4 regions of the Pseudomonas sp. JV414 genome follow, and region 2 is predicted to be linked to each of the others. Evidence: predicted binding sites of a transcription regulator. Region 2 holds the regulator's gene; each other region holds the start of a gene.
What was found. The regulator FliA, encoded in region 2, starts transcription of late flagellar genes. The targets are predictions, from matches to a motif close to CTAAAGTTTNNNNNNNNNNNGCCGNTAA.
Positions count from the first base shown of each region.

Region 1 (7,627 bases), on a different contig from region 2:
TTCGGCTTCTTTTTCGTGGAACTTGGCGTTCAGAACCTTGTGTTCGATGCCTTCCTTCACGAGCAGGCTGGACATGTGCTCGGACGTTTCGATGGTGGCGGTACCCACCAGCACCGGACGGCCCTGAGTCATGCACTCCTTGATGTCGTTGATGATCGCCGCGTATTTCTCTTCGGCGGTCAGGAACACCAGGTCGTTGTAGTCTTTACGCGCCAACGGTTTGTTCGGCGGGATGACCATGACCTGCAGGCCATAGATCTGGTGGAATTCGAACGCTTCGGTGTCTGCGGTACCGGTCATGCCGGACAGCTTGTTGTACAGACGGAAGTAGTTCTGGAACGTAGTCGACGCCAGGGTCTGGCTCTCGGCCTGGATGTTCAGGTGTTCCTTGGCTTCGATGGCCTGGTGAAGGCCTTCGGACAAACGGCGACCCGGCATGGTACGGCCGGTGTGTTCGTCGACCAGCACGACCTGACCGTCCTGCACGATGTATTCAACGTTGCGATTGAACAGTTTGTGCGCGCGCAGGCCGGCATAAACGTGGGTCAGCAGACCGAGGTTGTGCGCCGAATACAGGCTCTCGCCTTCAGCCAGCAGGCCGACGCGGGTCAGCATGTCTTCGATGAACTGGTGACCGGCTTCGTTGAGTTCGACCTGACGGGTCTTCTCGTCCACGGTGTAGTGGCCAGCCTTGGTGACTTCGCCTTCGACTTCTTCGACGTGCAATTCCAGCTGCGGGATCAGTTTGTTGATCTCGATGTACAGCTTGGAGCTGTCCTCGGCCTGACCGGAGATAATCAGCGGGGTACGGGCTTCGTCGATGAGGATGGAGTCGACTTCGTCGATCACGGCAAAATTGAGTTCGCGCTGGAATTTTTCTTCCATGCTGAACGCCATGTTGTCGCGCAGGTAGTCGAAACCGAATTCGTTGTTGGTGCCGTAGGTGATATCGGCGGCGTAAGCGGCGCGCTTCTCTTCCGGCGGCTGGAATGGGGTAACCACGCCGACCGTCATGCCGAGGAACTCGTAGAGCGGACGCATCCAGTTGGCGTCACGGCGGGCCAGGTAGTCGTTCACCGTCACAACGTGCACGCCGTTGCCGGACAGCGCGTTGAGGTAAACGCCCAGTGTTGCCACCAGGGTCTTGCCTTCACCGGTACGCATTTCCGCGATCATGCCTTCATGCAAGGTCATGCCGCCGATCAGCTGGACATCGAAGTGGCGCATACCCATGACGCGCTTGCCGGCTTCGCGGGCGACCGCAAAGGCTTCGGGCAGCAGCTTGTCGAGGGTTTCCCCTTTGGCGAGGCGGGCCTTGAACTCGTCGGTCTTGGCACGCAATTGATCGTCCGAAAGGGCTACCATTTGCTCTTCGAAGGCATTGACGAGCTGCACCGTCTTGAGCATGCGCTTGACTTCACGCTCGTTCTTGCTTCCAAAAAGTTTCTTTAACAAAGGCGCAAACATATCGGCAGGATCTTCCACACTAAAGGGATGGAGGGCGGCCCCGTGAGTCGCCCGTGCAGCCCTCATGGCCGCATGCGAACGAGCATTCTACCCGGAAACGATGGTGAGGAAAGTGGCGTTATTCCACGATGCATGCACTGCGCTGTGACGGGGCTCACTTAAAATAAGGGCATTTTGCTGAACTTCAACCCATCGAGGGCACAAGTTACTCGTTGATTTAATGGGTAAAGCGCTCGCAAAGCAATGGGTCGGGGGCAACGGGTGCTTTCTGTTACCATGGCCGTTCTGTTACTTCAGGTGTTCGATCATGGCATTTCGCCCTCTCACGGCCAGAGCACCCGCCGTTCTGCTTCGCGAAGCCAAACCGCTGAAAGCCATTTTTGGCCATGCTCAACGCCTGGGTCATTTACAACGCCTGGTGGAAAGCCAGTTGCAGCCGGCTGCCCGCGAGCATTGCCATGTGGCGTCGTGGCGTGAAGGCAGTTTATTGCTGATTGTCACCGACGGCCACTGGGCCACCCGCCTGCGTTATCAACAAAAGCGTCTGCAACGGCAGTTACAGCTGTTCGACGAGTTCGCCAGCCTGACGCGAATTCTGTTCAAGGTTCAACCGCCTACCGTTCAGCAAGGGGCGGCGGGGCATACGATAAATTTGTCGACCGATGCGGCGGCGACCATTCAGGCGACGGCTGATGGGATAACCGACCCGAACCTGCGGGCAGCCCTTGAACGCCTGGCGGCGCACGCCAAACCCAAGGCCTGAAGCAAGATCAAAAGATCGCAGCCTTCGGCAGCTCCTACGCGCCTGTGGGCGCTGCCGAAGGCTGCGATCTTTTGCTTTTCAGCGGCGTTTGCTGCCGCCGAGCAATGAGCCCATCAACCCACGTACCAATTGTCGGCCCAATTGATTCGCCGCCTGTCGCATGGCTGATTTCAACGCCTGGCCTGCCGCCGTACCAAGGAGTTCCCCGGCCTTGTCGGTGAAACTCGGCTCTTCAGGTGCTGGTTTGCCCGCCGCAGCTTCGGGATCCGGCGCCAGCCCTTTGCGCCCCATCAGCACTTCATAAGCCGATTCGCGATCGACCGGTTTGTCGTAGCGCCCCTTGAACGGCGAACCGGCGATCAGCACGGTGCGTTCGGTCTCGGTCAGCGGCCCGATCCGCGATTGCGGCGGCGCAACCAATACACGCTGAACCATCCCCGGCGTGCCCTTGTCCTGCAAGGTGCCAACCAGCGCCTCGCCGATCCCCAACTCCGTCAACACCGACAAGGCTTCAAATGCCGGGTTCGGTCGGAAACCGTCGGCCACCGCGCGCAGGGATGTCTGTTCTTTGGCGGTAAATGCACGCAAACCGTGCTGAATGCGCAGGCCCAGTTGAGCCAGCACATCATCCGGCAAGTCGCCCGGCGATTGGGTGACGAAATACACCCCCACGCCTTTCGAGCGGATCAGTCGCACCACTTGTTCCAGACGTTCCTGCAACGCCTTGGGCGTACCGGCGAACAACAAGTGCGCTTCGTCGAAAAACAGCGCCAGCAGCGGTTTCTCGGCATCGCCACGCTCCGGCAATTGCTCGAACAGTTCGGCCAGCAACCACAGCAGGAACGTCGCATAGACCTTCGGTGCTTCATGCACCAGACGGCTGGCATCCAGCAAGTGAATGCGCCCACGACCATCCACGGCCGGTTGCAACATGTCTTCCAGTTGCAGCGCCGGTTCGCCGAATAACGCTTCAGCACCCTGTTGTTCCAGCGTCGCCAAACGGCGCAACAGCGCCTGGCTGGAACCGGTGGTCATCAACGCCGCGTCATCCCCCAACAACTCGGGGTTGTCGCGCAGGTGATTGAGCAGCGCCTTCAAATCCTTCAAATCCAACAGCAACAGCCCTTCGCGGTCGGCCACCTTGAACGCGGCATAGAGTGCCGACTGCTGACTGTCGGTCAGTTCCAGCAGGCTGCCGAGCAGCAACGGGCCCATTTCGCTCAGGGTTGTGCGCAGTGGATGACCGGACTGACCGTTAATGTCCCACAAGGTCACCGGATACGCCTGCGGCTTATGGTTCAGCCAGGGCATGCCGGCGATCCGCTCGGCGACTTTGCCTTGAGGGTTGCCGGCAGCGCCCAGGCCGCACAGGTCGCCTTTGATGTCCGCCGCGAACACCGCCACGCCAGCATCGCTGAAGGCTTCGGCCAAGCGCTGCAAGGTAACGGTTTTACCGGTCCCGGTAGCGCCCGCCACCAGGCCGTGACGGTTCGCCAGGCGCATGGCCTGGGCAATGGACTGGCCCGCGAGATCGGCGCCGATAACGAGTTGCGATGAGTCAGGCATTTTGTCACCCATGGTTAATCTTTGATCCTTCATGGCCGATATAAAAGACTGAAAAGCGTCGGTAATCCCCCTAAGGAGAGGACGGAAATATCAGCTTGATTTCAACACTGCCCGTTTTGCGTGCCTTTATAAAAGCACGCCCTGAATAATAAGACCTTAGCGGAACCCCAAGCCATGAATAAAAATCTGCGCTTCAGCCATAAAATACTGCTTGCCGCCGCCCTCATCGTTATAGCTGCCTTCGCCTCGTTTACCTTGTACAACGACTATTTGCAGCGTAATGCGATACGCAACGATCTAGACAACTATCTACAAGAAATGGGCAGTGTGACGGCCAACAATATCCAGACCTGGCTGGCTGGCCGTAGCCTGCTGATCGAAAACCTGTCACAAAACGTCGCCCTGAACGCTGACACCGGCAATGTCTCCAAACTACTTGAGCAGAAGGCGGTGACCTCGACCTTCATGGGCGCCTATCTGGGCAACAAGGATGGCACCTTCATCATCCGTCCTGACAGCAAGATGCCTGAGGGCTATGACCCTCGCGCCCGGCCTTGGTACAAGAGTGCGCAAAGCACCGGCGGCTCGGCACTGACCGAACCGTACATCGATCTCGCGTCCGGCCAACTGGTCATTTCCATCGTCAACAGTGTGCTCAAGGACGGTCAAAGCATCGGTGTGGTCGGTGGCGACCTGAGCTTGCAGGTGATCGCCGACAGCCTCAACGCGCTGGACTTCGACGGCATGGGTTATGCCTTTCTGATCAGCGCCGATGGCAAGATCCTGGTTCACCCGGACAAAACCCTGGCGATGAAGTCCCTGAGCGAGGCGTTTCCGAAAAACACCCCGCGCATCAGCAGCGAACTCAGTGAAATCGACGTCGACGGCAAGCCCCGTATCGTCACGTTCACCCCAATCAAAGGTTTGTCTTCGGTCAATTGGTACATCGGCCTGTCGGTGGATAAAGACAAAGCCTTCTCGATGCTCAGCGAGTTCCGCGCCTCGGCGGTCGTCGCAACCATCATTGCCGTGGCAATCATCATCGCCCTGCTCGGCATGTTGATCCGCATCCTGATCCAGCCGCTGCACGTCATGACCCGCGCCATGGAAGACATCGCCGACGGTGAAGGCGATCTGACCAAGCGCCTGACCATCCAGAATCAGGACGAATTCGGCATCCTTGGCACGGCGTTCAACCGTTTCGTGGAACGGGTTCATACGTCGATCCGCGAAGTGTCCTCGGCCACCGGCCAGGTCAACGAAGTGGCCCTGCGTGTAGTGGCCGCCTCGAATTCGTCGATGTTCAATTCCGACCAGCAAGCCTCGCGCACCAGCAGCGTCGCCGCGGCAATCAACCAGCTCGGTGCCGCGGCCCAGGAAATCGCCCGTAACGCCGCCCAAGCGTCAAGTCAGGCCAGCGACGCGCGCAGCCTGGCCGAAGACGGCCAGCAAGTGGTGGATCGCAGCATTGCCGCGATGAATCAGCTGTCAAGCATGCTCAGCGCCTCGAGTACCAACATCGAATCGCTGAACAGCAAAACCGTGAACATCGGGCAGATTCTCGAAGTGATCACCAGCATCTCCCAGCAAACCAACCTGCTGGCGCTCAACGCTGCCATTGAAGCGGCGCGTGCCGGTGAAGCCGGGCGTGGTTTTGCCGTGGTGGCGGACGAGGTGCGCAACCTGGCGCATCGCACGCAAGAGTCGGCGCAACAGGTGCAAACCATGATCGAGGAGTTGCAAGTCGGTGCCCGCGAGTCCGTCAGCACCATGAGCGACAGCCAGCGCCACAGCCAGGACAGCGTGGAAATCGCCAACCTGGCCGGTGAACGCTTGAACAGCGTGACGTTGCGCATCGGCGAAATCGACGGCATGAACCAGTCCGTGGCGACAGCGACCGAGGAACAGACGGCGGTGGTGGAATCGATCAACGTGGACATCACCGAGATCAATACGTTGAACCAGGAAGGCGTGGAAAACCTGCAATCGACATTGCGGGCGTGCTCGGACCTTGAGCAGCAGGCGGCGCGGTTGAAGCAGTTGGTCGGCAGCTTCAGGATCTAAGGCGCTCTCACCGGCCTCTTCGCGGGCAAGCCCGCTCCCACAGTAATCTCTGTCGTACACAAAATTTGTGTTCATCGAAGATCATTGTGGGAGCGGGCTTGCCCGCGATGGCGATCTGCAAAACCCCGCTAAACCTCGCTGACACCCCCGCCGCAAAACCCCAATCGAACATCTATCCTTCATATAGGTCAACCAAGGGAGAACAAACGGACCGGAGGAATGTTCATCGTGCATATCGCTGACATAACCATGTTCTACGCCCCTGCCAGCGGTGGCGTGCGCACTTATCTGGATGCCAAACACCGTCGTCTGGGCATCAAACCGGGCATTCGCCACAGCCTGCTGATTCCCGGGGCTCATTTCAGTGAACGGGACGGTATCTACACGGTTCCGGCCCCTGCCCTGCCCTTTGGCAAGGGTTATCGCTTCCCCCTCCGTCTCGCGCCTTGGCGCAACGTCCTGCAGGATTTGCAGCCTGATCTGATCGAAGTCGGCGACCCATACCTGACTGCCTGGGCTGCTTTGGACGCCAAGCGGCAACTCGATGTGCCGGTGATCGGCTTTTATCATTCGGACCTGCCGCTGTTGGTCAGCAATCGCATGGGCAATTGGGTTACCCCCAATGTTGAAGCTTATGTCAGCAAACTCTATGGCAACTTCGATCGGGTTCTGGCGCCGAGTCAAATCATGGCCGATAAGCTGATCGGGTTGGGCGTAAAGAATGTTTTCGTACAACCTCTGGGCGTCGACCTGCAAACGTTCAACCCCAGTAAACGGGATCCAGGTTTACGGGCTGAATTGGGCATCGATGAAAACACTCATCTGCTGATCTTCGCCGGCCGTGGATCCAAGGAAAAAAACCTGCCAGTGCTGCTCAAATGCATGAAACGCCTGGGTCGTCGCTATCACCTGTTACTGGTGGGCTCGTCGATGCCGACCCTGGTACCGCGCAATGTCACCGTCCTCGATGAGTTCTACCCGGCGGCGCAAGTCGCGCGCTTGATGGCCAGTGCCGATGCGCTGGTGCATGCCGGTGATCAGGAAACCTTTGGCCTGGTGGTCCTTGAAGCCATGGCCAGCGGCATTCCGGTGGTGGCCGTGGCGGCCGGGGCTTTTCAGGAAATTGTCACCGATCAATGCGGCCTGCTTTGCGCGCCGAACAATCCAGCAGCGATGGCCAACGCTGTGCGCGAACTGTTCAGTCAGGGCAGCGCCGCGCTGGGCAAACAAGCCCGCAGCCATGTCGAACAGCATTACGCCTGGGACATCGTGGTCGACAGCCTGTTGGGGCACTATCACGCCGTACTCGGCACTCAATGGTCACTGACCGCCAATGGTTGAGCCCATGAACGCGCCCAGCCTGTTACTGGTATTACACGACGTTGCGCCGCAAACCTGGCCCGATTACCAAGCCTTCGTCGAAACCGTCGACGCGCTGGGTGAGGTGCCGATCACTTGGCTGGTGGTGCCGAATTTCCACAAACATAACGACCTGGACGCGTATCCGGCGTTTCGACGTTTGTTGACCCGTCGCGTCGCTCGCGGTGACGAACTGGCACTGCATGGTTACTTTCATTGCGATGAAGGACCGATCCCCATCACTCCCCGAGACTGGTTCATGCGCCGAATCTACACCCATGAAGGCGAGTTCTACGACCTGTCAGAGGCCGCCGCCCTCACCCGCCTGCGTGCCGGAATCGAGGTGTTCCACCGCTACAACTGGCCATTGCAAGGTTTCGTCGCTCCGGCCTGGCTGATGAGCGAAGG
Region 1 covers NZ_VYKC01000020.1:340,112-347,738, reverse strand. The annotation lists gene secA (preprotein translocase subunit SecA) at 1-1,467, opposite strand, end outside; gene F6R97_RS21265 (DUF721 domain-containing protein) at 1,775-2,230, shown strand; gene F6R97_RS21260 (helicase HerA-like domain-containing protein) at 2,309-3,796, opposite strand; gene F6R97_RS21255 (methyl-accepting chemotaxis protein) at 3,971-5,860, shown strand; gene F6R97_RS21250 (glycosyltransferase family 1 protein) at 6,080-7,201, shown strand; gene F6R97_RS21245 (polysaccharide deacetylase family protein) at 7,194-7,627, shown strand, end outside.
Region 1: a site for FliA is predicted at 3,811-3,838, ahead of F6R97_RS21255 (methyl-accepting chemotaxis protein). Genes of this name have one in related genera too.

Region 2 (7,627 bases):
CGGTTTCTTCGCCGACCAGCTCCAGGTTGATCTCTTTCTTGAGCTGGCGAGCCAGGTCACGAACCAGACGCGGGAAGCGCCCGAAGACTTTCTTGATCGGCTGCATCCGGGTCTTCATGACCGCGGTTTGCAGGTCGGCCGTGACCACGTCGAGGTTCGACACGGCCTTGGACATGGCTTCGTCGCCGCTGTTGAGGCCCAGACGGACCAGGCGATTACGCACCAATACCAGCTCGCCGACCATGTTCATGATTTCGTCGAGACGCGCGGTATCGACCCGCACGGTGGTCTCGGCTTCGCTGGCCGGTTTTTCTGGTGGTGGCGCAGACGGGGCACGGGCCGGGGCCGGTGCAGCAGCGGCGGCCGATTTCGGCACTTCGGCTTTTGGCTCGGGCGCTTTGGTCACAGGTTTCGCAGCTGGTGCCGGCGCCTTGGCGACAGGAGCAGAAACCACTGCGCCAGTGCCAACCTCGGTGAACTTGCCTTTACCATGCAATTCGTCGAGCAGTGATTCGAATTCGTGGTCCGAGATCAGATCGCCGCCGGCCGCTTTAGCGGTTGGCGCAGCCGGAGCTGGTACGGCGGCAATCGCCGACTCCAGCGCATCGACGGCAAAGTTGCCCTTGCCGTGCAGCTGATCGAGCAGTGCTTCGAACTCGTCGTCGGTGATGTCGGAGCTGTCGCCTGCCGCTTTCGGGGCAGCCGGTGCGGCTGGCGCAGCCACCGCATCGACGGCGAACTGGCCTTTGCCGTGCAGTTGATCGAGCAACGACTCGAACTCGGCATCGGTGATTTCATCGCTGGCCGAGGCATCGCTGGTCGGCACTGGCGCAGCCGCTGGAGCCTCGGCTTGAGCCTTGACGGCGTTCAGCGAGTCCAGCAGCTGTTCAAATTCGTTATCCGTGATGTCGCCCGATTCTTCAGCGGCAGGTTCTTCCACTACCTCGGCGACCGGTGCCGATTCATCGGCGGTTTGCGGCTCGGCCAGACGGGCCAACGCTGCAAGCAATTCTGGAGTGGCAGCCGTGATCGGGCCGCGTTCGCGGACTTCGCTGAACATGCTGTTCACCGCGTCCAGTGCTTCGAGAACCACGTCCATCAGTTCCGAGTCGACGCGTCGTTCACCCTTGCGCAGGATGTCGAACACGTTCTCGGCGATGTGACAGCACTCCACCAACTCGTTGAGCTGGAGGAAGCCGGCGCCCCCTTTTACAGTGTGAAAACCGCGAAAAATTGCATTGAGCAAATCCGCATCATCCGGTCGGCTTTCAAGCTCGACCAGCTGTTCGGACAGTTGCTCTAGAATCTCGCCGGCCTCAACCAGGAAATCCTGAAGGATCTCTTCATCGGCGCCGAAGCTCATTAAGGGGGTGCTCCTGAGGTCTAAAAACCTAAAAAACCTAAAATGCTAAAACTCTAAAATCCTAGGCTGGATAACAAATCGTCCACATCGTCCTGACCGGACACAACGTCTTCTCTTTTATCGGCATGAATCTGCGGACCTTCACCCTGAGAGAGATGTTTTTGTGGATCTTTTTCAGCCAGCATCGCATCACGGTCATGTTCGATACCCGCAAAGCGGTCTACCTGGCTGGCCATGAGCACGAGCTTGAGCAGATTGCTTTCAACTTCGGTGACCAACTGGGTCACGCGTTTGATCACCTGACCGGTGAGGTCCTGGTAATCCTGGGCCAGCAGAATGTCGTTGAGATTGCTCGACACGACGCGGTTATCTTCGCTGCTGCGTGTCAGGAAACCGTCGACGCGCCTGGCCAGTTCGCGGAACTCTTCAGCCCCGACTTCGCGACGCATGAACCGTCCCCAATCCGTGCTCAGCGTCTGAGCTTCGTCGCTCAGGCTGTTGATCAGCGGCGTGGCGTTTTCCACCAGATCCATGGTGCGGTTCGCCGCGGCCTCGGTCAGCTTGACCACATAACCCAGGCGCTCGGTGGCATCCGTGATCTGAGACACTTCCTCGGCTTGCGGCATGTGCGGGTCAATCTGGAAATTGACGATCGCGCTATGCAGCTCGCGGGTGAGCTTGCCTACTTCCTGGTACAGGCCGCGGTCACGGGTCTGGTTGAGCTCATGGATCAGTTGCACAGCGTCGCCGAACCTGCCTTTTTCAAGGCTCTCGACCAGTTCGACCGCGTGTTTTTTCAGGGTCGACTCGAAATCGCCCTGTGAAGATTCTTTATGCTCCATAGCTCCCCCGTGGCGCAGTACATCAACCGATGCGTTCGAAAATCTTCTCGATTTTTTCTTTCAACGCCTGGGCTGTGAAGGGTTTGACCACATAGCCATTAACACCGGCCTGGGCCGCTTCGATGATTTGCTCGCGCTTGGCTTCAGCGGTCACCATCAGCACCGGCAGGTGCTTGAGCTTTTCATCGGCGCGCACGTGACGCAGCAGATCGATACCGGTCATGCCAGGCATGTTCCAGTCCGTTACCAGAAAGTCGATGCTCCCACTGTTGAGAACCGGGATGGCAGTGGTGCCATCGTCAGCCTCGACCGTGTTGGTGAACCCAAGGTCACGCAACAGGTTTTTTATGATCCGCCGCATCGTTGAGAAGTCATCAACGATGAGGATTTTCATGTTCTTGTCCAATTCGACCTCCAAGCAGTCTTAAACGCGCCCAGCACCTGGACGCGCCATTTCAATCAATCCGGCAAAGCACTCAATGACTGTCTGGAGCACAACAGATCGAGACCGATGCAGTTCAACACCACACCAGCTCCATTCGCAGTGTCCCCACACTGCCTTCAGCGCGCTCGCCACTCCCCCAAACGCCCCCGCAAACGGGCCGCGCACTGGCTGTGTAACTGGCTGACCCGCGATTCGCTGACCCCCAGGACCTCACCGATTTCCTTGAGATTCAACTCTTCGTCGTAGTACAGCGCCAACACCAGTCGCTCACGCTCCGGCAAATTGGCAATCGCGTCCGCCAGCGCCGCCTGGAAGCGTTCATCTTCCAGATCGCGTGACGGCTCGAGATGAGCACTGGCGCCATCCTCATGCAGCCCTTCGTGTTCGCCGTCCTGCAACAGATCGTCGAAACTGAATAAGCGGCTACCGAGGGTGTCGTTCAAAATCCCGTAATAATCGTCGAGACTCAATTGGAGTTCGGCCGCAACCTCATGATCTTTAGCGTCACGACCGGTTTTAGCTTCAATCGAGCGAATCGCGTCGCTGACCATGCGGGTATTGCGGTGAACCGAACGTGGCGCCCAGTCCCCCTTGCGCACTTCATCGAGCATCGCGCCGCGGATTCGAATGCCCGCGTACGTCTCGAAACTCGCGCCTTTGCTGGCGTCGTATTTGGTTGATACTTCAAGCAGGCCGATCATCCCGGCCTGGATCAGGTCTTCGACCTGGACACTGGCCGGCAAACGCGCCAGCAAGTGGTAGGCAATGCGTTTGACCAGTGGCGCGTAACGCTCGATCAGCTCGTACTGCGCGTCACGTGCCGACTTCTTGTAGAGGTTGTAGCCACTGGCTGTCATAGGACGGGTCCTGCCGTTTGTTGCACGAGGCGTTCGACGAAAAACTCCAGGTGCCCGCGTGGGTTGGCCGGCAGTGGCCAGGTATCGACCTTCTGCGCAATGGCCTTGAACGCCAGGGCGCACTTGGAACGCGGGAAGGCTTCGTAGACGGCACGCTGTTTCTGCACGGCCTTGCGCACGCTTTCGTCGTAAGGCACCGCACCGACATATTGCAAGGCGACGTCGAGGAAACGATCCGTGACCTTGGTCAACTTGGCGAACAGGTTACGGCCTTCCTGCGGGCTTTGCGCCATGTTGGCCAGGACGCGGAAACGATTCATGCCGTAGTCGCGATTCAGCAGTTTGATCAGTGCGTAGGCGTCGGTGATCGAGGTCGGCTCGTCACACACCACCAGCAAGACTTCTTGCGCTGCGCGGACGAAACTGACTACCGAGTCACCAATGCCCGCAGCGGTGTCGATCACCAATACGTCGAGGTTGTCGCCGATGTCGCTGAAGGCCTGGATCAGGCCGGCATGCTGGGCCGGGCTCAGATGAACCATGCTCTGGGTGCCGGATGCGGCCGGGACGATGCGGATACCGCCGGGCCCTTGCAACAGTACGTCGCGCAGCTCACAGCGGCCTTCGATCACGTCGGCCAGGGTACGTTTGGGTGTCAGCCCCAGCAGGACGTCGACGTTCGCCAGCCCCAGATCGGCATCCAGCAGCATGACGCGCCGGCCGAGTTCAGCTAGAGCCAGGGACAAGTTCACTGACACGTTAGTCTTCCCGACGCCACCTTTGCCGCCGGTCACCGCGATCACCTGTACGGGATGCATGCTGCCCATGTTATTTCTTTACCTTGTCTTGCATAGACGGAGGCCACATTACTGGCTGCGCGTTCAGCGACTGAACAATGCATGGCCGACCATCGATGTAGGTACAAAAAATGTTCATTAATACCTCAGCCAACCTGCTTGGTCGGGCTGTGGTAAATATCAGCGAACATATCAGCCATGGCTTCTTCGCTGGGTTCTTCCTGCATTTGCACGCTAACGGCGCGGCTGACCAACTGATGACGACGCGGCAGATGTAAATCATCCGGAATCCGCGGGCCATCGGTCAGGTAAGCCACCGGCAATTCATGACTGATGGCCAGGCTCAACACCTCACCCAAGCTTGCCGTTTCATCCAGTTTAGTCAGGATGCAGCCGGCAAGGCCGCAACGTTTGTAACTGTGGTAAGCGGCGGTTAGAACCTGTTTCTGGCTGGTGGTTGCCAAGACCAGATAATTTTTTGATTTGATGCCGCGTCCGGCCAGGCTTTCGAGCTGCATGCGCAGTGCCGGATCGCTGGCCTGCAGGCCGGCGGTATCGATCAGCACCACGCGTTTGCGCAGCAAGGGCTCCAGCGCCTGCACCAGGGATTGACCTGGGTCGACGTGGGTGACCGACACGTTGAGGATGCGGCCCAGGGTCTTGAGCTGTTCCTGAGCGCCGATGCGGTAGCTGTCCATGCTCACCAGCGCGATGTTCTGCGCGCCGTACTTGAGCACGTAACGGGCCGCCAGCTTGGCCAGCGTGGTGGTCTTGCCCATGCCGGCCGGGCCGACCATGGCAATCACACCGCCCTCTTCCAAGGGCTCGACTTCCGGGGTGGCGATCATCCGCGCCAGGTGCGCGAGCAACATGCGCCAGGCCTGACGGGGTTCTTCAATGTCAGTAATCAGCGCCAGCAGATCGCGCGACAACGGGCCGGACAGGCCGATGCGTTGCAAGCGGCGCCAGAGGTTGGCCTGGGCCGGACGGCTGCCTTGTAGCTGATTCCAGGCCAGCGAGCCAAGTTGCACTTCCATCAGTTCACGCAGGCTGTTGAGCTCGAAACGCATCGAGTCGAACGCACGCGGATCGACGCCGGTCGCTGCGGCAGGCGCAGGTGCCGAGCGCCGAGGCTCGGCCAGTGTCGATTCAATCAGCGGCTCGGCGGCGGTCAACGGCAGGCCGGCGAACAACTGTCGATTGGTGCTCTTGTCGCTCTCGCCATCGCCACGCAGACTCAGTTCGGCCTGGGCGGTGACGATCCGCGACTGGGTCTTGCGCAGCTCGTCCTCGAGTTCCATGTTCGGAACACGCGGGGCCAGCGCCGACAATTTGTAATCCAGGGCAGCCGTCAGCTCGACACCGCCGGCGATCCGGCGATTGCCAATGATGGCGGCATCTGCGCCCAGCTCATCACGAACCAGTTTCATGGCCTGACGCATATCGGCGGCGAAAAAACGCTTAACTTGCATAAACCACTACCTCAGCCGTTGGGCCCTACTGTCGCAACGATGGTCACTTGCTTGTTGTCAGGGATTTCCTGGTAAGCCAACACATGCAAACCCGGGACTGCCAGTCGGCCGAATCGCGAGAGCATCGCGCGAACCGGACCGGCCACCAGCAGAATCACCGGTTGACCTTGCATTTCCTGACGCTGCGCCGCTTCGATCAACGAGCGTTGCAGTTTCTCTGCCATGCTTGGCTCCAGCAGAACGCCCTCTTCCGAGCCTTGTCCTGCCTTCTGAAGACTATTGAGCAATATTTGTTCCAACCTTGGCTCCAAGGTGATCACAGGCAGCTCCGACTCAGTGCCTACAATGCTTTGCACGATTGCACGGGATACGCCGACGCGCACCGCGGCCACCAAAGCGGCAGTATCTTGACTCTTGGCGGCGTTGTTCGCGATGGCTTCGGCGATGCTGCGAATGTCCCGTACCGGCACCTGTTCAGCCAGCAATGCCTGCAAGACCTTGAGCAACTGCGACAGAGAAACCACCCCCGGCACCAGCTCTTCGGCCAGTTTCGGTGAGCTTTTGGCCAGCAATTGCATGAGTTGCTGGACTTCTTCGTGGCCAATCAGCTCGCTGGAGTGTTTGTACAAAATCTGGTTCAAGTGGGTTGCCACTACCGTACTGGCATCGACCACGGTGTAACCGAGGGATTGCGCCTGGGCACGCTGGCTGATTTCGATCCAGACCGCCTCCAGACCAAAAGCCGGATCTTTGGCGGTAATGCCGTTGAGCGTGCCGTAGACCTGCCCCGGGTTGATCGCCAGTTCGCGGTCCGGGTAAATCTCGGCCTCGGCCAGGATCACGCCCATCAGGGTCAGGCGGTAGGCGCTTGGCGCCAGGTCGAGGTTGTCACGGATATGCACAGTCGGCATCAAGAAACCCAGGTCCTGGGAGAGCTTTTTACGCACACCCTTGATCCGTGCCAGCAACTGCCCCCCCTGATTGCGATCCACCAGCGGGATCAGGCGGTAGCCGACTTCCAGGCCGATCATGTCGATCGGGGTCACGTCGTCCCATCCGAGCTCCTTGGTTTCCTGGGCGCGGGCCGGCGATGGCAGCAATTCCTGTTGACGCTTGACCTCTTGCAGGGCCTGAACCTTGACCACGTTCTGCTTCTTCCAGAACAGGTAAGCGCCGCCAGCCGCCAGGGCTGCCATGCTCAGAAAAGAAAAGTGCGGCATGCCCGGCACCAGGCCCATCACCGCCATCAAGCCAGCAGCCACGGCCAGGGCTTTCGGTGAAGCGAACATCTGACGATTGATCTGCTTGCCCATGTCTTCCGAACCGGAAGCACGGGTCACCATAATCGCAGCGGCAGTCGACAACAGCAGTGATGGCAATTGCGCCACCAAACCGTCACCGATGGTCAACAAGGCGTAAACCCGACCGGCATCGCCAAAGGTCATGCCGTGCTGGAAGATACCGACCGCCATGCCGCCGATCAGGTTGATGAACAGAATCAGCAGGCCGGCGATGGCGTCACCGCGAACGAATTTGCTGGCACCGTCCATCGAGCCGTAGAACTCGGCTTCCTGGGCCACTTCCATCCGGCGCAGTTTCGCCTGGTTCTGATCGATCAGGCCGGCGTTCAAGTCGGCATCGATCGCCATCTGTTTGCCGGGCATTGCATCGAGGGTGAAACGCGCGCTCACCTCGGAAATCCGCCCCGCACCCTTGGTCACTACGACGAAGTTGATGATCATCAAAATCGCGAAAACCACGATACCAACCACGTAGTTACCGCCGATCACCACTTCACCGAAGGCCTGGATCACCTTACCGGCAGCGGCATGGCCGTCCTGACCGTGGAGC
Region 2 covers NZ_VYKC01000022.1:43,352-50,978, reverse strand. The annotation lists gene F6R97_RS24160 (chemotaxis protein CheA) at 1-1,363, opposite strand, end outside; gene F6R97_RS24155 (protein phosphatase CheZ) at 1,417-2,205, opposite strand; gene F6R97_RS24150 (chemotaxis response regulator CheY) at 2,228-2,599, opposite strand; gene fliA (RNA polymerase sigma factor FliA) at 2,767-3,507, opposite strand; gene fleN (flagellar synthesis regulator FleN) at 3,504-4,334, opposite strand; gene flhF (flagellar biosynthesis protein FlhF) at 4,451-5,776, opposite strand; gene flhA (flagellar biosynthesis protein FlhA) at 5,788-7,627, opposite strand, start outside.

Region 3 (7,627 bases), on a different contig from region 2:
GCATGGTGCACATCCGCCTGCTTGATCAACTGGACAAAAGCTACGAGCTGAATCTCGAAGCGCGATTGGGCTGCGAAGATTTCATCGTGCGCAAAGCCTGCACCCTCAGCGGCCAAGGCTTTACCATGTTGCCGATGATGTATTGCGAGCAGGAGTTGGAGAACGGCTCGCTGGTGCAATTATTGCCCGACTGGTCATTGCCGGGCGGCTGGCTGCAAGCCGTCTACCCTCATCGACGCGGGGTGATGCCAGCCGTGCGTGCCTGGATCGACCATTTGATCGAATCATTCAATGCGTGCGGGGACAGACTGTTATGAAAGCGGGACGAATGAGCGAAGAGGACGTCGCGCAATACTGCCTGGCGTTGCCCGGTGCGCGGGAGGATTACAAGTGGGGTGGCGTGCGGGTGTTTTCGATTGCCGGGAACAAGATGTTCGCCTTGCAGAACCTGCGGGGACAGTCCCTGGCTTTCAAGGTCGACAAAGATCTGTTCCTGGGCCATTGCGACCGGCCGGGCATTCACCCGGCGCCGTATCTGGCCCGGGCCCAGTGGGTCATTATGGACACGCCCTACCCGCTGGGCACCGAAGAGCTGCAAGGTTTGCTGCAACGTTCCCACCAACTGGTGGTGAGCAAATTGCCCAAGCGCACGCAGGTCGGCTTGCTGCTTTAAAGTGCGTTAAAACAACGCAAACAGGTTAGCGCCAAGAAACAGCTGATCGATCCAGAACACCTGGTGCATCAACACGATGAGCCAGAACACCAACTGAAACGAGACTTTGCGGGTCTTGTGTCGAAACGCTTGCTGGGCCAGCAAGGCACCCGGCCAACCGCCCGCCAGCTCCACCGCGTGCAAGACGTTCTCCGGCGTGCGCCAACTGTCGGCGCGGGCCTTGTGCTTGTCGCTCCAGTACAGGAAAAACGCCAGCACGCTGACGATGCCGTAGGCCGCCAGGGGAATCATCGACACCCCGTGCAGCCATAGCGACACCGAGCCAAACAACGGCACTGCGCACAGCGCAACGAATACCAGCAGTTTCAGCCGCAGGTTCTGAATGGCGCCCCCGGACTTGCGTCCGGGGGTATTGTTGCGCGCACTGGAATCGTTCATGGCTTGACCGCTGTCCAGTCGACCCAGCCGAATTGCCAAGTGGCCAGGATCACCAGACCGAACGCAATGCGATACCAGGCGAATGTCGCGTAGCTGTGGCTGGCGATGAATATCAGCAAGGCCCGAACGGCGATCATCGCAAAGATGAAGGCGGTGATGAAGCCAATGGCGAACACTGGAAAATCAGCCGGCACAAACAGATTGCGGTATTTGTAGCCCGAGTACACCGCCGCGCCGACCATGGTTGGCATGGCGAGGAAGAACGAGAACTCGGTGGCCGTCTTGCGCGACAACCCGAACAGCAAGCCGCCAATGATCGTCGAACCGGAGCGCGAGGTCCCCGGAATCATCGCCAGGCACTGGGCGAAGCCGACTTTCAACGCGTCTTTCCAGGTGATGTCATCAACGCTTTCAGCATGCACTTCATGCTGGCGACGTTCAGCCCACAACATGACGATCCCGCCCACGACCAATGCGGTGGCCACGGTAATCGGGTTGAACAGGTACTCATGAATCAAGTCGGCGAAAATCACCCCCAATACCACGGCCGGCAGGAAGGCAATCAACAGGTTCGCGGTAAAGCGTCGGGCACTGGGCTGTGTCGGCAAACCGATGACCACGTCGAAGATCTTGCGGCGAAACTCCCAGACCACCGCCAGGATCGCCCCGAGCTGAATGATGATGTTGAAGGCCATGGCCCGCTCGCCGCCGAAATTGAGCAAGTCCGCCACAATGATCTGGTGCCCGGTACTGGAAATGGGCAAGAACTCCGTCAGCCCTTCTACAACGCCTAAAATCAATGCCTGAAAGGCCGTCCAAAGATCCATCAATCCCCCAAGAAGCAATACCCCCAGGCATGCTCCGTTAATATTTTTTGAGCGTTCACTGCGATCAGCGTAGCTGACATCCCGCGCGCACAAAGATCCCCACAAAACCGTAAAAAATCCGTGAAAAACAAACGGAAACTCAGGTTTTTACGCGCGGGGCCGAAATCCTATCAGACACGCCTCATTTACGCTGCCGCGTAATAGGACCTGAGTCGGATAGGCCCGATCGGCAAAGTGTGGTTGGATGCTGGCGATCGATTATTACAAGAACAAGAATCCGGAGTAACAGCGTTATGAACAGCTTGCGCAGTGTGTCGATCAGCCGACGCTTGTGGCTCATCTTGATCGTGGCCGTGGTGATGCTATTGACCTTGGGCGTGTTGATGCTCAAGCAGATTCACGACGATCTCTATCAGGCCAAGGTCCAAAAGACCCAGCACGTGGTGCAGACCGCCAGTGGCATCCTCACCTACTATCACGGTCTGGAAACCGCCGGCACCCTCACCCGCGACGCCGCGCAAAAACAGGCACTGAACGCCGTGCGCGGTTTGCGCTACGACCAGAATGACTATTTCTGGATCAACGATCTGACGCCGGTCATGATCATGCACCCGACCAATCCGAAACTTGATGGCCAGAATCTCTCGACGATCCGCGACCCCGACGGTTTCGCGCTGTTCAACGAGATGGTCGCCATCGCCAAGGCCAAGGGTGCCGGCATGGTCGATTACCGCTGGCCAAAACCGGGCGCCAGCGCGCCGGTGGAAAAAACCTCCTACGTGAAACTGTTCGAGCCTTGGGGTTGGGTGATCGGTTCGGGCGTGTACATCGATGACATGCAGGCCGAGTTTTATGCGCAGGTCTGGAAAGCCTCTTTCGTAGGCTTGGTGATTGCCCTGATCATGGCACTGCTGGTGATCATGATTGCCCGCAGCATCGTGCGCCCGCTCCAGGAAACCGTGAACGCCATGGCCAACATCGCCAGCGGTGAAAGCGACCTGACCCGCAGCCTCGATACCCACGGCCAGGACGAAGTCACGCAACTGGCCCGGCACTTCAACGCCTTCACCGCAAAACTGCGCCTGGTGATCAGTCAGCTGCAAGTGTCCGCTGGCGCGCTGGGCCAGTCTTCCAGCGAACTGGGCAACGATGCCGCGCAAGCCCAGCAACGCAGCCAACAGCAATCCCAACAAATGGAACTGGTGGCAACCGCGATCAACGAAGTGACCTACGGCGTGCAGGACGTGGCCAAGAACGCCGAACACGCGGCCAGCGAAATGCGTAATGCCGAGTCTCAGGCACAACAGGGGCAGGTCAATATCGATGGCAGCTTGCAGCAAATCGACAAGCTGTCTGCGACCATCGATCAAGCCGTCGAAGTGATTCGTACGCTGGCCGCCGAAAGCACGCAAATCGGCAGCGTTCTTGAAGTGATCCGCTCCATCGCCGAGCAAACCAACCTGCTGGCCCTCAACGCCGCCATCGAAGCCGCCCGGGCCGGCGAGCAAGGTCGCGGGTTTGCGGTGGTCGCCGATGAAGTGCGCCTGCTGGCCCAGCGCACTCAAAAGTCGACGGCGGAAATCCAGTCGATGATCGAACGCCTGCAAAGCCATTCCGAAGCGGCGGTCAAGGTGATCGGCGACAGCAGCCGTGCGTCGCAACTGACTATCGAACAGGCCGGCCTGGCCGGCGCAAGCCTGAATGCCATCGGCCAGGCCTTGCGCAACCTCAACGGGTTGAACGCTTCGATTGCCAGTGCGACCTTGCAACAGGCCCATGTGGTGGAAGACATCAATCAGAACGTCACCCAGGCCGCCGGGTTGTCCCACAGCACGGCACTGGCAGCCGAACAGTCGAGCGTGGCCAGCGTTCATCTCAAGGAATTGAGCGAACAGCTGAACGGGTTGCTGAAGCAGTTTCGGGTGTAACTCCGTCCCAGCATCCCCGCTGTCCCCTGTGGGAGCGAGGCTTGCCCGCGAAAGCGGTGTGTCAGGCGACATCAATATTGACTGTGCCGCCGCCATCGCGGGCAAGCCTCGCTCCCACAGGGATTACGTTTGACTGACTGCCATTGGCAAGCCCTCTTCCCCACTACGAGCCCATTCCCCACAATCCGGGTACAATTCGCTCCCCTCTTTTTTACGACACCAAGGAACCTCCATGTCCGGGCTTGAACTGTTTGCTGCCGCCCTCGGCGTGATTGCCGTTTGGTTGACGGTCAAACAGAACCCTTGGTGCTGGCCGATCGGTCTGGTCATGGTGCTGCTGTATAGCTGGGTCTTTTTCGAGGTGAAGCTGTATTCGGACATGCTGTTGCAAGTGATCTACGCCGGTTTGCAGATCTACGGCTGGTGGCAGTGGACTCAGGGGACCGCGACTCATGGCAAGCGGCAGGTCAGCCAGCTGGATGGAAAATCCATCGCTCTAGGGCTGGCCGTCGGCGCAGTCGGCAGTTTGCTGCTGGGCGCCGCGATGGCCCACTGGACCGATGCCGCCCAGCCCTGGCTCGATGCGGCACTGACCGGCTTCAGCCTGGTGGCGCAGTTATGGATGGCGCAAAAACGTCTGCAATGCTGGCCGCTGTGGATCGCGCTGGACATCATTTTTGTTGGCCTCTTCGTCTATAAAGCGATGTACCTCACCGCCGGCCTCTACGGTTTATTCGCACTGCTGGCGGTGCACGGCTGGCGGACATGGCGCGCCGACCCGGCGTTGCGCACATGAAAGTGCTGGTACTCACAGGGCCTGAATCCAGCGGCAAGAGCTGGCTGGCCGACGAACTGCAACAGCAATTCGGCGGTGCTCTGGTGGGTGAATACGTGCGCTGGTTCATTGAGCAGGAAGCGCGCGACACCTGCCCGGCCGATATCCCCGACATTGCTCGCGGTCAGCTGCAATGGGAAGATGACGCCCGTGCCCTTGGGCCGCCGTTGCTGATTCTCGACACTCACTTGCTGAGCAACATGCTCTGGAGCCAGACCTTGTTTGGCGATTGCCCGGCCTGGCTCGAGCAGGCGCTGCTGGCTCGGCACTATGATTTGCACTTGCTGCTGTCGCCCGAACAGGTCGACTGGACCGATGACGGTCAGCGCTGTCAGCCCGAGCTGGATGAACGCCGGGCCTTTTTCAACGCCACTCAGGCATGGCTGGAGCAACATCGACAGCCTGTTCAAGTGCTTCAGGGTGATTGGGCCGAACGCCGGCTTCAGGCATTTCAAGCCGTCGCGTTATTGCTCGAGCGCTGATCTTCCTCCAATCCATGTGGGAGCGGGCTTGCTCGCGAAGACGGCGGAACAGTCAATATTGATGTCGCCTGACACACCGCTTTCGCGAGCAAGCCCGCTCCCACATTGGATTGCGCGGAGCTGACAGACACTGGTCAAATACCCCAGCATTTGTTGCAAAATTTTTGCAAATACGTCCGTTTCTGAAACACGCATCCCCTCTCAAACAGCCCGTTTCAACGCTGGTCATCGTCTTGTCATGCGATGTGTTAAAGCACCGATACATCACCGCACAAAGCTTGGATCCAGAGTGTTTGCGATCCTTTATCACTTTTCCGCCCCGGCGGTTGTCTCAGACCTGAAACAGCACCCTCCATCGATCCATTCGCCTTGATCGATAACCCTCTGAATCAAAACAACAATCAAAAACCGGCACAGCTTTCGCTCCCTCCTTCACAACGCTGATTCAGGACCAGCCCACAACAAAGAAGGAATTACTGCCGTGGGGACATTTGATAACAGCATCTATAGCCTCCTACTGATTGGATGCGCACTGGGCTCAAGTTTCAGCCTGCCCGTACAGGCCGACAACGGCATCATTATTATCAAACGTGATGTCCAACCGCGCATGGCAACGCGTGCGCCGGTGAGTCCCGACCCTAGCCCCACGACCGCCAATGCCAACCCGTCCAAACAAGTCCTCAGGCAAACGAACGAGTTGAGCGACGGCGACTTTGCCAACGTCGCCAGCGGTGCAGGCATCTCCCGCCTGGTCACTCAAAACACCAACAACCTGGGCGGCAATCTCACCAGCCAGACACAGCTTTCCAACCTCCCCGCTGGACGTTCGGGCAATTCGGGTAACGGTATTGCCAACATGGTCAATTCCAACATCCAGCAAGGCCTGGGTGCTCTGAAAGTCGTAACGGGAGACCGTTAAGATGAATCGTACGCTGCTAATGATTGCCATGTTTTGCAGTGCATCGACCTTTGCCCAATCTCCCGTCATCAATAACGCCGAAATCGACGGTTCGGGCATGCAGCACCAGGGCAACCTCTCGGTCAACCAGGCTGCGGGCGATCTGCAGCAACAGGCCAACGCCCGGGCCATCGCCATTGGCAACAACGCCAGTGCTACCACACAGATTCGCCAACGGCTGCGTACGCAGGTCGACCCCAGGATCGATGCCCGATCCAGCATTCAAGGCGACTCCTTCAGCCACGGCAACGGCGTACTGGGCGTCAACCAAAGCGCGGGCGCGAGCAACCAGCAAGCCAATGCCCTGCGGATAAGCATCAGTACACAGCCGCAAAGTATCGACGACAGCGTCCTCATGCAGCAGAACGTGACGCTGATCACCAACTCCGATCCAACTGACTCTGCACCAGGCTATCGCCAGGTCGCTACCAGCGATCAGGCCTTCACCGGAAGCCGTGGGGTGATCCAGCTGAATCAGAGCGCCGGGGTGGGAAACCGAACGGCCAACACCCTGAGCGTACGGGTTACGGATTGACCCAAACAGGTAGGAACAACACTTAACCTAAAATAAGTACGGAGAATCACCATGAAACCTTCGATGGCACTAAAGCCTCTGGTTTTCGCAATTGCTGCGGTCATGGCTGTTGCTGTACAAGCTAACGATCGGCGTGACAATGACCACCACCATGGCCATCATAACAACGGTCATCACACCCCTCCTCCAACAAAGATCCCTGTCTATGCGACGGCCAATGCCTGGGATAACCAGAGCAGTACCGACAACCGCATCCGTAACGAAGGGACGATCAACGAAGCTGAAATGAACAGCTCTGCCACAGGCGCCAGCGGCAACGTCGGCGTCAACGTGGCTGCAGGTAGCGGCAACCAACAAGACAACGCGTCCGCCATTGCAAATGCTGCCTCAAACTCCAGTCAGGACAACAGCTTCGTGTTCGGTACTGCGACAGCCACCGCCGACGTCACGCAATACAGCGACAACAACAGGGTCAACAACTTCGGCAGCACAGCCTCTGCCGTGATGAACGGATCGGGTAATGGTGGCAGCGGTAATATGGGTATCAACATTGCTGGCGGCGACCTTAACCAGCAGAAAAACACCATGGCCATTGCCAACACCAATGCCCCGCTCGGTAACGCAACAGCCACCGCCTCTGCCGATCAACAAGGTCCTGGCCTGGTCGTGAATAACAACGCCGATCGGACGTATCGCCTGGATACGATGACATTTACCAGAACGGCAAGCGGTAGTTCCTCTCGTGATAAGTCTTCCGATTTGAGCGTTGATAAAAGCGCTTCTTCGAGCTTTGACGTGAGTGGTTCCAGGAGTTCTGATGCGAGTGGTTTCAGGAGCTCTGATGTGAGTGGTTCCAGGAGCTCTGATGCGAGCGGCTCCAGGAGTTCGGATAGCAGCTCTACTCGCAGTGCGTCTTTGAACGTTGATGTGGACGCGTCTGCGAATGCTACC
Region 3 covers NZ_VYKC01000001.1:18,778-26,404, reverse strand. The annotation lists gene F6R97_RS00140 (LysR substrate-binding domain-containing protein) at 1-317, shown strand, start outside; gene F6R97_RS00135 (MmcQ/YjbR family DNA-binding protein) at 314-673, shown strand; gene F6R97_RS00130 (DUF1294 domain-containing protein) at 680-1,111, opposite strand; gene F6R97_RS00125 (undecaprenyl-diphosphate phosphatase) at 1,108-1,938, opposite strand; gene F6R97_RS00120 (methyl-accepting chemotaxis protein) at 2,232-3,866, shown strand; gene pnuC (nicotinamide riboside transporter PnuC) at 4,099-4,662, shown strand; gene F6R97_RS00110 (AAA family ATPase) at 4,659-5,183, shown strand; gene F6R97_RS00105 (hypothetical protein) at 5,665-6,102, shown strand; gene F6R97_RS00100 (hypothetical protein) at 6,104-6,676, shown strand; gene F6R97_RS00095 (hypothetical protein) at 6,728-7,627, shown strand, end outside.
Region 3: a site for FliA is predicted at 2,077-2,104, ahead of F6R97_RS00120 (methyl-accepting chemotaxis protein). Genes of this name have one in related genera too.

Region 4 (7,627 bases), on a different contig from region 2:
GCCGGCAATATCCCGGCGGCTCGGGTCGGCTGTGTCGAGGTACGCCCTGTGCGCCAGTTGAATCCCTGAGTGATGACGGGCGCAGCGGTCAAGGCGCGAGTCGAGCAGGTCTACCGCGAAGACTCGCGGCGGATTCTGGCGACCCTGATCCGTCTGCTCGGCGATTTTGACCTCGCCGAAGAAGCGCTGCACGAGGCGTTCTTCGTCGCGGTCGAGCGCTGGCAGCGCGACGGTGTGCCGGACAATCCGCGCACCTGGCTGGTGTCCACCGGGCGCTTCAAGGCCATCGATGTATTGCGTCGGCGCGCGCGTTTTAACGCGTCCCGGCCGATGTTGATCGCTCAACTGGAAGAGCTGGAGCAGGCTGACTGGAGTGATGAAGATGTGGAAGACGATCGCCTGCGCCTGATTTTTACCTGTTGCCACCCGGCACTGGCGGCGGACGCCCAAGTGCCGTTGACCCTGCGCGAAGTCTGCGACCTGACCACTGAAGAAATCGCCCGGGCCTTTCTCTCGGCACCGGCCACCATCGCCCAACGCATCGTGCGCGCCAAGGCGAAGATTCGTGATGCGAAAATCCCTTACCAAGTGCCCACCCTGACGGAACTGCCCGAGCGTCTCGACAGCGTGTTGCGGGTGATTTACCTGGTGTTCAACGAAGGCTACTCGGCGTCTATCGGCAACGAATTGACCCGCGAAGACCTGACGCGTGAAGCGATTCGCCTCGGTCGATTGTTGATGGAATTGCTACCCGAACCTGAGGTGATGGGGCTGCTGGCGCTGATGCTGTTGCATGAATCCCGGCGCCCGGCCAGGACTTCACCGAACGGCGAGTTGATTGTGCTGGACGAGCAGAATCGCTCGTTGTGGGACGCCGAACTGATTGCCGAAGGCTGTGCACTGGTTGAGCGGGCGCTGACGACGCGGCGTTTCGGGCCTTATTGCCTGCAAGCGGCAATTGCCGCAGTGCATGCCGAAGCGCCCACGGCGGGGGAGACGGATTGGCCGCAGATTGTCGGCCTGTATGACGTGCTGCTGCGGGCCGTGCCGTCGCCGGTGATCGAACTCAACCGTGCGGCGGCGCTGGCCAAACGCGATGGTCCGTTGGCCGGGCTGACGTTGATCGAAGGGATTCTGGCGCGGGGCGAGTTGCTGGATTACCACCTGGCGCACTCGGCGCGGGCGGAGTTTTACCGGCAGTTGGGAAGGGTGGAAGAGGCGCGGGCGGCGTATGAGCGGGCGCTGGAATTGACGCAGCAAATGCCGGAGCGACGGTTTATTGAGGGACGGCTCAAGGCGTTGGAATGATTTGATTTCACTGGCCTCATCGCGGGCAAGCCCGCTCCCACAGGATTGAGTCGATCACACCTTTGCGATTCGACTCAGTCCTGTGGGAGCGAGGCTTGCCCGCGATAAGGGCCGCAGGACCTTCACTCCAGCATCTTGCTCAATAACCAACTCCCCGCCGGCCCCGGCGGATGCAGGCGCGACCACAGCGCATCGACGCACACCGGTTTCGGCCAGCCGCGCACATTCAGTTCCACCAACGAACCGGCCCCAAACCGGCCTACTAGCCAGCGGGGCAGCGGTGCCCAGCCGAAACCGCCCTGGGCCATTTCCAGCAGCATCAGGTAACTCGGTGCCGACCAGACGCGCCCCTTCGCCCGGCTTTCATACGGATTGACGATTGTCGCCAGACGCAGCTCGCGGTGCTGTTGCAGCACGTCCTGATCGATTCCCTTCAGCTTCGCCAACGGGTGAGCGTGGGACACGAACAGGGCGATTTCCGTGCGCTCGTCCACCGTCGAACTGACCAGGTCGGGTGGGTAGCTGTCTTGCATCTCAGCGAAGGCGACATGCGCTCGGCCGCGTTGTACCAGCGCCACCAGGTCATCGCATTCGGCGATCAGGCATTCAAGTTCCAGATCTGGATAACGCTGCTCGAAAGCACTGAGCGCCGCTTCGAAACGGTCGGACTGATAAGTGTCGGAAATCGCCACGGTCAGCTTCGGCTCGACGCCTTGGGACAGTTGGCTGGCGGTCATTTCCAGACGACTGGTGGCGGCCAGAATCTCCTCGGCCCGCTGCAACATGACGTGCCCGGCCGGGGTCAGGGTCGGCTTGCGACTGCTGCGGTCGAAGAGGGCAAGATTCAGATCGATTTCCAGGCTGGCCACGGCGGCGCTGATGGTCGACTGACTGCGACCGAGTTTGCGCGCCGCGGCGGAAAACGAGCCTTGAGTCGCCGCCTGGACAAACGCCAGCAACACTTCGTGGGAAGCCATAAACTATCGCCTTGATCGATGGTTATTGGTTATGAAGTATCGGCGTGATGACAGATCATGGCAACCACAGTCACTCAGGGAGTCTGGCCATGAGCGCCAACAAATCCATTTCTGAACGAATTTTCCAGGCCATCGGTTTCGAACTGCTGGCGATATTGATCTGTACCCCGCTGCTGGCCTGGATCATGGACAAACCCATGCTGGAAATGGGCGCGGTAACCATGGCCATTGCAGCCCTTGCCCTGGCCTGGAACGTGGTCTTCAACGGCCTGTTCGACCGGTTGCTCAAGCGCTTTGCCATTGTGCGTAACGCGTGGGTCCGCGTGGTGCATGCGCTGTTGTTCGAGGGCGGTCTGGTCGCGTTCGGCGTGCCGTTGATTGCCTGGTGGTTGCAGGTCAGCCTGTGGCAGGCGTTCTTGCTGGACATCGGCGTACTGCTGTTTTTCCTGCCGTACACCTACGTATACCACTGGGGTTACGACGTGGTGCGTGAGCGGTGGGTGATGGCTCGCGCAGTTCGCTAATGAGAGGGCTCCCTCGCCACAGGTTTGGCCTTACAGAAACATCCCGCCTGAAGCCTCGATGCGCTGCCCGTTGATCCACTGGCCACCCGGAGCCAGCAGCAGCGCAATCGCGGCCCCGATATCATCCGGCTTACCCACGCGCCCCAGCGCTGTATTGCCAGCGATGAAGCTGTTCACGTCATTGTTATCGCGCACCGTCCCACCGCCGAAATCGGTTTCGATGGCACCCGGCGCCAACGTATTCACGGCGATGTTGCGCGCACCGAGTTCCTTGGCCTGGTAACGCGTCAGCACTTCCATCGCGCCCTTCATCGCCGCGTAGGCGCCGTAACCCGGCAAGCTGAAACGGGTCAGACCGCTGGAAATATTGACGATGCGCCCACCGTCAGCCATCAACGGCAGCAGGCTTTGAGTGAGGAAAAACGGTCCCTTCAAATGGATGCTCATCAACAGATCGAATTGCGCCACCGTGGTGTCGATAAAGTTCGCGTGCACGCCGATACCGGCGTTGTTGATCAGAAAGTCGAAACGCTGGCGATCGAAGTTCTGGCGCAACATCTCCCCCACCTGAGTGCTGAAGTCGGCGAAGCGTTCGCTCTGGCCGACGTCGAGTTGCAGCATGACGGCGCGCCCTCCCAGGTTTTCAATCTCCGCGACCAGTGCCTGCGCGTCCTCGGCCTGGCTGTTGTAGGTACCGATGATGTCGATGCCTTGGGTTGCCAGGTGCAGGGCAGCGCTTTTGCCAAGGCCGCGGCTGGCGCCGGTGATCAGTGCGATTTTACGGTTCATGGGACTTCCTCAAGAGCGGTGAGTGATGATGTGGAGGAAGTTTATTTATCCGCCATAGGGTGATAAATAGGCTGGAATCGGAATCACTGGTCGGTTAATCCGAACAATAGAAGGTCGACCCATGAACAAACTGGAACTGCTGCGCACCTTCGTCCGTGTCAGCGAAATGTCGAGTTTTACCCTCGCGGGTGAAAGTCTGGGGCTGCCCAGGTCTACGGTGTCCGAGCACGTCCAGGCCCTGGAAATGCTGCTGGGCACACGTCTGCTGCAACGCACCACGCGCAAGGTTCAGGCAACCCAGGACGGCGTAGTGCTATACGAACGCAGCAAGGATTTGCTTTCGCACATGGACGAAATCGAAGGGCTGTTTCGCCAGGACGCAGCTTCACTCATCGGGCGGATTCGCATCGACATGCCAAACATTCTGGCACGCCGGGTGGTAATGCCACGTCTGCCGGAATTCATGGCAAAACACCCCAATCTGGAACTGGAGATCAGCAGCACCGATCGCCGGGTCGATTTGCTCAGCGAAGGGTTTGATTGTGTGGTGCGGGTCGGCACGCAACCGGATCAATCGGTGGTCGCTCGCCACCTCTGCGACTTTGCGATGGCCAACTGCGCCAGTCCCGCATATTTGCAGCGCTATGGCATACCCGTAACGCTCGAGGATTTGGCGCAGCATCGGCTGGTCCATTACGTCGGCGTACTGGGTGCGCGGTCGGAAGGTTTTCTGTACGAGGAGGAGGGCAAGCTGCATCGAGTGTCGATGGCCGGCAGCGTGACGGTGAACAACACCGATGCTTATGAATCGGCGTGTCTGGGTGGTTTCGGTTTGATTCAGGCGCCGATGATAGGCATGAAACCGTACCTGCTCAGTGGTGAGCTGGTCGCGGTATTACCGCAGCTCAGCGCTCCGGCTCTGGAAGTCTCGCTGCTCTATGCCCGGCAACGGCATTTACCGTTACGGGTCAGGGCGTTCATGGAGTGGCTGGGGCAAATCATCCTGTCCAACACATGACCTATGGGAGCCTGCCAGTGGTGTCGGCGTCGAAGTAGCCGACCTTGTTCTTCCGAACGCCACCGCGCCGCTCGAAAGCAACACCCCCAGAAAGTTGAAGACCCAGACCAGGCCACGGCGAAATTCGGCGGCGTCCATCCGATATTGGGGTTTCACAATACCTGTGGCGAGGGGGCTTGTCGGAACGCCGCACCGCCCCGTTCGGCTGCGAAGCAGTCGTAAACCAGAGAATGCGGTCTGACTGACGAAACCGGATAGGGGCCGCTGCGCAGCCCAACGGGGGCAAGCCCCCTCGCCACAATGTATCAGTGGGGCCGAAGGATTCAATAATCCTGGCGCTTGCGAAACGCCCAGCGTCCGGCAATCAGGGTAAATGTTGCGACCAGCGCCACTAGAATCCAGAACCCCTCTGGATCGCCGGAAAGCGGCACGCCGCCGACGTTCATGCCGAAGAAACCGGCAATGATGTTGATCGGCAGCGCCAGCACCGTGACCACGGTCAGCGTGAACAGCGTGCGGTTGCTCTGTTCGTTGAGGTTGGCGGCGATTTCTTCCTGCAACAGCTTGATCCGTTCACCGAGGGCCGTGAGGTCGTTGATGATCAGCGCAAACTCCTCGGTGGACTTGCGCAGCTCCTTGACGTCCTCCTTCTGCAACCATTGCGGCGGGCGATTGAGCAGGCGCAGCAACGAGCCCGGCTCCAGCGCCAGCAACCGTTGCAGGCGCACCAGCACGCGGCGATTGGCGCCCAGCTCAGCGCGGTTGTTCGAGAGCCGCGAAGACAGCAACTCATCTTCGATCTGATCGACACTGAGGCTGGTCTTGCGCACGATCTGCGTCAGCACTTCACCCTGATCGCGCAGCAAATGCACCAGCAGCTCCAGCGGCGAGCGAAAACATTCACCGGCCTTCACCGAAGAACGCAACTTGTCCACCGAGTGCAGCGGTTGCAGGCGCGCGCTGATGATCAGCCGACTGCGGGCACAGACCCACAGCGTCGAGACATCCGAAGAGACCATGCTGCTGAGGTTGAACACCACGTCGTTGACCACCGCCAGCAACGCCGAATCGACATGCTCGATGCGCGTCGAGCGAGAACCTTCATGCAACGCTTCGAAAAATTCATCGGGCAAGGCCAGATGGCTTTTCATCCAGCGCTCGCACGCCGCATGGGCCAGGTTCAGGTGCAGCCAGAGGAATTCGTCGCTGTCGTCTGGTTGTTGCAGGCAGTGCAGCGCCTTGGCCGAATCAATCTCTCGGCCACGCTCGCCGGGGCGAAAACTGAAGCCGTAAAGCAGGCCGAACAGGTCGGAATCACGATGGCGCTGGTCGATGCTGTGGTTCATGAGGTCTCGCTGGAGGAGGCGCCTGTCGCGGGTTTCACAGGTTCACTTGAGCCCCATCATCGCAACGTAGTTTGAAGGTTTTGTGACAGTTGAATGGCGCCGGAAATCCGCCTCCTACCGGTGGTCGGAAGGGCTCAAGAAAGGCTCTGGCCCGCCGATGTGGGTGATGTTGATCTTCCGATTCTGGTGGTGAACCAGTGTCGCTGACAGGGATGTCTGGACATCTTGCACCCCACTTGGGCGTGCCTTATCCCTGTCATGAGATATCACTCGATGTTTTTGCAAAAATCCCTGAGAGCGCAAATCCTCGCGCTGTTGAGCGGCAGTCTGTTGGCGATGTTGCTGATCGCTTTGGCCTGCTTTCACTTTCTGTCCAGCGGCGTTCAGAGCTACGCGAACCTGATCGAAGGTCCGTTGCGCACGTCGCAATTGATCGATGAAGCCAACCTGCAATTCAAGGTGCAGGTTCAGGAGTGGAAGAACGTTCTGCTGCGCGGCAAGGAACCTGCGAACCTGGACAAATACTGGAAGCAGTTCGAGGACCGCCAGCGCGACGTGCAGGGCATCCTCGGTGAACTGGCCGGGCAGAAGGGCATCGAGCCGCAACTCAAGACTCGCATCGAGCGTCTGCGTGAAGAGCATCGTGTATTAGGAGCGGCCTATCAGAAGGGTCGTGATGCCTACGTGTCGGCCGGTGCCGACCCTGCGGCCGGCGACAACGCGGTCAAAGGCGTGGACCGTGCCGCCAGCGAGCAGATGAATGAACTGGTCAGCGAACTGCGCAAGCAGAGCATCGAGCAATCGAAGCTGATCAGTGCCAGCGCCGATCAGACGGTGTTGTTGGGGCTCGTGGTGATGCTGGTGTCGGGTCTGCTGATTGGCCTGTTGAGTCTGTGGCTGGTCAACCGCAACCTGGTGGAGCCGATCCGTAAACTGATCGACTATGTGGCACAACTCAGCCAAGGGCGCTTCGCCGAGCGCGTGGCCAGCACCCGTCAGGACGAGTTGGGCAACCTGGCCAAGGCTGCCAACACCTTGCGCGATTTCCTCGCCGAAACCTTCAGCCGTTTGCAGCGCAGCGCGACGGATCTGGACAGCGCCAGCGGCGAGCTGAACTCGATTGCCGGCCTCATGGCCAGCGGCACCAACGAGCAATTTAACCGCACCGATCAGGTGGCCACGGCGATGAACGAAATGTCCGCCACCGCGCAAGAAGTCGCGCGTCACGCAGCCGACGCGGCACGTGCGGCCGATGACGCCGACCAGTCCGCTCAGCAGGGCGAAAAAGTCATGCAGGGCACGATTCACACCATCACCCAAATGCGCGGCGAAATCGCCAACACCGCCACGGTCATCCGTCGTCTGGAAGCCGACAGTGGGCGCATCGGTAAAGTGCTGGAAGTGATTCGCGGCATCGCCGAACAGACCAACCTGCTGGCGCTCAACGCCGCAATCGAAGCGGCCCGCGCCGGTGAGGCCGGGCGTGGTTTCGCGGTGGTCGCCGATGAAGTACGCAGCCTGGCCCAGCGCACGGCGGCGTCGATCATCGAGATCAACCAGATCATTCAAACCGTGCAAACCGGTGCGGTGGACGCGGCCCAGGCAATCGAAAGCGGCCAGTCGCGCAGCGAAGAAAGTGTCGAGCAAGTGACCCAGGCCGGCGCC
Region 4 covers NZ_VYKC01000021.1:325,958-333,584, forward strand. The annotation lists gene F6R97_RS23570 (YciI family protein) at 1-69, shown strand, start outside; gene F6R97_RS23575 (RNA polymerase sigma factor) at 73-1,308, shown strand; gene F6R97_RS23580 (LysR family transcriptional regulator) at 1,431-2,285, opposite strand; gene F6R97_RS23585 (multidrug/biocide efflux PACE transporter) at 2,375-2,809, shown strand; gene F6R97_RS23590 (SDR family NAD(P)-dependent oxidoreductase) at 2,840-3,598, opposite strand; gene F6R97_RS23595 (LysR family transcriptional regulator) at 3,720-4,616, shown strand; partial or broken gene F6R97_RS29680 (hypothetical protein) at 4,668-4,747, opposite strand; gene F6R97_RS23600 (transporter) at 4,940-5,962, opposite strand; gene F6R97_RS23605 (methyl-accepting chemotaxis protein) at 6,236-7,627, shown strand, end outside.
Region 4: a site for FliA is predicted at 6,096-6,123, ahead of F6R97_RS23605 (methyl-accepting chemotaxis protein). Genes of this name have one in related genera too.